One region of the Acidovorax sp. GW101-11A03 genome, then DNA from elsewhere that is predicted to be linked to it. Evidence: riboswitches for the same ligand, from Rfam matches in the RefSeq annotation. Region 1 holds a riboswitch; the other holds the start of a gene.

Region 1 (2,458 bases):
GGTCAACGGGCCCAGGGTGTAGAACGGTGCTTCGTGGCAGGTCTTGAGCTGCTCGGTCATGTTGGCCTGGATCATGTGCATGGGCACATGGCCGGGACCTTCGATCATGGTCTGCACGTCGTGCTTCCAGGCCACCTGGGTCAGCTCGCCCAGCGTGTGCAGCTCGGCAAATTGCGCTTCGTCATTGGCGTCCGATGCGCAGCCGGGGCGCAGGCCATCGCCCAGGCTGAACGACACGTCGTACGCCTTCATGATGTCGCAGATGTCCTCGAAGTGCTCATACAGGAAGCTCTCGCGGTGGTGTGCCATGCACCACTTGGCCATGATGGAGCCGCCGCGCGAGACGATGCCCGTGCGCCGCTGCGCCGTGAGGTGGATGTAGGCCAGGCGCACGCCAGCATGGATGGTGAAGTAGTCCACACCCTGCTCGGCCTGCTCGATCAGCGTGTCGCGGAAGATTTCCCAGGTCAGGTCTTCGGCCACGCCGCCCACCTTTTCGAGCGCCTGGTAGATCGGCACCGTGCCAATCGGCACCGGCGAGTTGCGCACGATCCAGTCGCGTGTGGTGTGGATGTTTTTGCCGGTGGACAGGTCCATCACGTTGTCGGCACCCCAGCGGATCGCCCACACGAGCTTTTCCACTTCCTCTTCAATGCTGGACGTGACAGCCGAGTTGCCGATGTTGGCGTTGATCTTGACCAGGAAGTTGCGGCCAATCGCCATCGGCTCCACCTCGGGGTGGTTGATGTTGGCGGGGATGATGGCGCGGCCCCGGGCCACTTCGTCGCGCACGAATTCGGGGGTGATGATGCGCGGGATGCTCGCACCCATGGGGTTGCCCATCAGGCGCTGCTCACGGCCTGCATCGGCCATGTACTGCTCCATCCATTCGCGCTTGCCGTTTTCGCGGATGGCCACGTATTCCATCTCGGGGGTGATGATGCCCTTCTTGGCGTAGTGCATCTGCGTGACGTTGGCACCGGCCTTGGCGCGCAGGGGCTTGCGCTGCAGGGCGGCAGCCTCGGCGCGCAGCTGGGCCAGGCGGGCGGCGTCTTCGCTCTTCTGGCCATCGTCCAGCGCCACGGGGGCACGGCCTTCGTAGTGCTCCACGTCGCCACGGCCGGTGATCCAACCGCCGCGCACACTGGCCAGGCCCTGGCGCACATCGATCACGGCTTCAGGGTCGGTGTAAGGGCCGGAGGTGTCGTACACGCTGACCAGCTCGCCGTTGGTGAGCGCGATGTCGCGCACGGGCACACGCAGGTCGGTGTGCAACTGGCCGGGGATATAGGCCTTGCGCGATGCAGGAAAGGGTTCGCGTGTGCGTGCCAGCAGCTCGGCAAACTTTTCAGGGGCGGCGAGCTTGGCGTGGGGATCGGGGGCGTTCATGGGCAGGTCTCCTGGTTCCGGTGGCGGTGGGGTCTGCTCCGGAACGGACCTGTGCGCCCCCCAGGTACGGCAGCGCCTGGGGCATGGCGTGCCAGCAAAAACTGCGGGCACGGGACAAGGAGGTCGGCTCTTCTTCCGCCGGTATGAACCGGATCAAGTTCGTCGGGTTCGCAAGCTCGCCTGAATTCCTTCAGGACCCTTGCATCTCAGCGCATCAGCACACCCCGGAGCAGGCGCGAGTATAGGGCAGAGGAAAACCGGGGTGGCAATGCACCCGCATCAGGGGATCAGGCCAGGCGGCCAATGAAGATCACCGCAAAGAAGAAGACGGTCGCAATCACCGTCCATTTGAGGATGACCAACCCCAGGCGCTTGTAACGCGCCTGCCCGGTACCGGCATAAAACGCAAACGACACGGCCGCCGCCAGAAGCAGCAGCATGGCCAGCCAGCGGAAGATCAGCATCGCAGCACTACCAGGCGCGCACGGGCTGCGCAAAACCGGTGGGGGCCTGGCGTTCGTCCTCGAAGGTGACCACCTCCCAGGCATCGCGCTGGGCCAGCAGCTCGCGCAGCAGCAGGTTGTTCATGGCATGTCCCGACCGGAACGCGCTGTAGGCCGCCAGCAGGGGCTTGCCAATGAGGTACAGATCGCCCATGGCGTCCAGGATCTTGTGCTTCACGAACTCGTCGTCATAACGCAGGCCGTCGCTGTTGAGCACCTTGTAGTCGTCCATCACGATGGCGTTGTCCAGCCCGCCGCCCAGCGCCAGGCCGTTGGAGCGCATCATTTCCACATCGCGTGTGAAGCCGAAGGTGCGCGCGCGGGCGATGTCGCGGCTGTAGTTGCCCTTGCCCAGGTCAAACTCCACACGCTGGCCGGTGGAATCCACGGCCGGGTGGTCAAAGTCGATTTCAAAGCTGAGCTTGTAGCCGTGGTACGGCGTGAGGCGCGCCCACTTGGCATTGGCGCCTTCACCCTCGCGCACCTCCACGGGCTGGGTGACGCGGATAAAACGCTTGGGGGCGTTCTGCAGCTCCACCCCGGCGCTTTGCAGCAGGAACACGAAG
Region 2 (2,458 bases), on a different contig from region 1:
GCGCGATCAGCCCACCCTGGGCCAGCAGCAGCGCCTGCACAAGGTCCTTGCTCGGCAAGGTCAGCGCCACCAGCACACCCAGGCTGTAGCACCACATGTTGGCCAGCGCATAGCCCAGCCAGGTGCCGCGCAATGCCGAGCCACCGTTTTTGCCATGGCGCGCATAGTCGGCCACCAGGGGCAGCCACGAAATCGGCATGGCGATCACCAGGTCCAGCGCGGGCAACACGCCCATGCCGCCTGCGCCCTGGCGCGTCCACAGCGCTTCAAAACCCTGGGCCTGGGCCAGCGACAAGAACTGCCACGACAGCCACAGCAGCGACAACACCACCAGCGGCAGCGCCACGCGCGCAATCACCTTGCGCACCAGTTGGACCATCGAGCCGCTGATGAGCAGCATCACCACGCTGCCCCACAGCAGCGTGGCCAGCACCGGCCAGTGGGCACCCGCCATGGCCCCCGACTGCTGGCCGATGGCCACAGTGGCATCGCGCATCACCACCAGCTCGAACGTGCCCCAGCCCACCAGCTGCACGATGTTCAGGATGATGGGCAGGCTGGCAAAGGTGCGGCCATACACAGCATGCATCAGCCCCGCGCTGGCCAGGCCGCTGTCGCAACCCAGCTTGGCCACCCAGCCCAGCAGGCCCGCGCCCACGATGGAGCCGGCGACGATGGCAATCAGTGCCTCTTTGGTGCCCAGCGCGGGCATCAGGTACGCGCCCACCTGCATGACCAGCAGGCCCACGCCCAGGCTGAACCAGAGCGAGGCATGGTCATGCCACTGGAAGACGCGGCGGTCAGAGGAGACGGGGGCCAGCGCTTCGTTGGTGGCGTGCGTGGCGGGGGATGAGGACATGGTGGGCTCCGTAAGCAGATACAGAGCAGGGGCCGCCCACCGGTGCGCCCTGACGTGTTCAGAGCCGTGCAATGGCGGACTTGCTTCCCTGCGCGAGGATGATCTCAATCAGGTTCAAAGGGACTCTCTCAGTCGAAGTGGGCAGGCCCACATCGACACCCCTAGCGGTAGCGCTTGCAAAAGCAGCGCGCTGCGGATTGTAGTGGCGTGTGTGGCCGCTGTGCGCCCGGTCAGGCGGCAGCAGGGGCGGGCGCCACGCCCAGCAACTGGTGCAGGCGCGGGCTGGTGGTGGTGTATTGCAGCGCCACCTTGTCGCCCTTGAGCGCCTCGGCGGCGCCGAAGGCGGCCAGCGTGGCCTCGTGGAAGCCGCACAGGATGAGCTTGCGCTTGCCGGGGTAGGTGTTGATGTCGCCCACGGCGTAGATGCCGGGCACGCTGGTGCGGAAGGCTTCGGTGTCCACCACCAGCTGCTTGCGATCCATGGCGATGCCCCAGTCGGCGATGGGGCCGAGGCGGGGTGAGATGCCCAGCACGGCCACCAGCAGGTCCAGCGCCAGGGCCCGGGTGCTGCCGTCCGCATCCACCACCTGTAGTGCGGTGAGGCGGTCGCCCACGGTGTCAATGCCGGTGATCTGTGCGGCCTCGACGTGGATGCGGCCTGCGTCGCGCAATTGCTGCAGGCGTTGCAGCAAGGTTTCAGGCGCCTGGAAGACGTCGCGGCGGTGCAGCAGGCTGACGCGGGCGGGCTGGCCTTGCTCTGCCAGTTCGACGGCGCGGGCCACGGCGGGCTCGTCACCGCCGTGCACTACCACGTGGCGCCCGGCCACATCCAAGCTGGCGGGGAGGTTCTGGTAGTGCAGCTGGGTGCCCACAAAGCGCTCGATGCCGTCCACCTTGAGCGTGCGCGGCACAAAGGCGCCCACGCCTGCGGCGATGAACACGCTGCGGGCCAGCAGTTGTGCGCCTTGCGAGGTTTCGACCAGCAGGCGCCCGTCCGCTTGTACGGTGAGGGCGGACACCAGCGTGTTCAGGTGCCACTGGGTCTTGAAAGGGGCAATCTGCTGAAGCAGCAGACCGGCCAGCTCGCGCCCGGTGCACACGGGGATGCCCGGGATGTCGTAGATGGGTTTGTCGCCGTACAGCTCGACGCACTGGCCACCCGCATGGGGCAGGGCGTCGATGGCGTGGGCGGTGATGCCCTGCAGGCCCAGCTGGAAGACCTGGAACAGGCCCACGGGGCCTGCGCCGATGACGACCGCGTCGGTCTCTACAACGGCGGGCGTTTGCAAAGCCGGGTTCACCAAGGGGCGCCTGTTTGGCTTACTTCACCAGATCGTTGATTTTCCCGGGCTTGCCATTCCACTCATCGGCGTCGGGCAGCGCGGGCTTGCGCTTGGTGATGCTCTTCCAGCCGTCGGCAAAGGCCAGGTCGGCGTTGAGCTTGATGAAGGCGATCTGGTCTGCGGGCAGGTCTTCTTCCGCAAAGATGGCGTTGGCCGGGCATTCGGGGATGCACACGGCGCAGTCGATGCATTCGTCAGGATCGATGACGAGCATGTTCGGGCCTTCGCGGAAGCAGTCCACGGGGCACACGTCCAC

What was found. A riboswitch is a leader RNA that binds a small molecule or an ion and turns the genes downstream of it on or off. The one in region 1 is predicted to bind thiamine pyrophosphate.
Region 2: another riboswitch for thiamine pyrophosphate. It lies ahead of AC07Z7_RS09905 (purine-cytosine permease family protein); the one in region 1 lies ahead of thiC (phosphomethylpyrimidine synthase ThiC).

The regions. Positions count from the first base shown of each region.
Region 1 covers NZ_JBWKZU010000009.1:41,238-43,695, reverse strand. Annotated here, with positions in the region: gene thiC (phosphomethylpyrimidine synthase ThiC) at 1-1,389, opposite strand, end outside; TPP riboswitch at 1,503-1,626, opposite strand; gene AC07Z7_RS06210 (hypothetical protein) at 1,677-1,853, opposite strand; gene lpxC (UDP-3-O-acyl-N-acetylglucosamine deacetylase) at 1,861-2,458, opposite strand, start outside.
Region 2 covers NZ_JBWKZU010000018.1:15,756-18,213, reverse strand. Annotated here, with positions in the region: gene AC07Z7_RS09905 (purine-cytosine permease family protein) at 1-859, opposite strand, end outside; TPP riboswitch at 928-1,032, opposite strand; gene AC07Z7_RS09900 (NAD(P)/FAD-dependent oxidoreductase) at 1,090-2,148, opposite strand; gene fdxA (ferredoxin FdxA) at 2,180-2,458, opposite strand, start outside.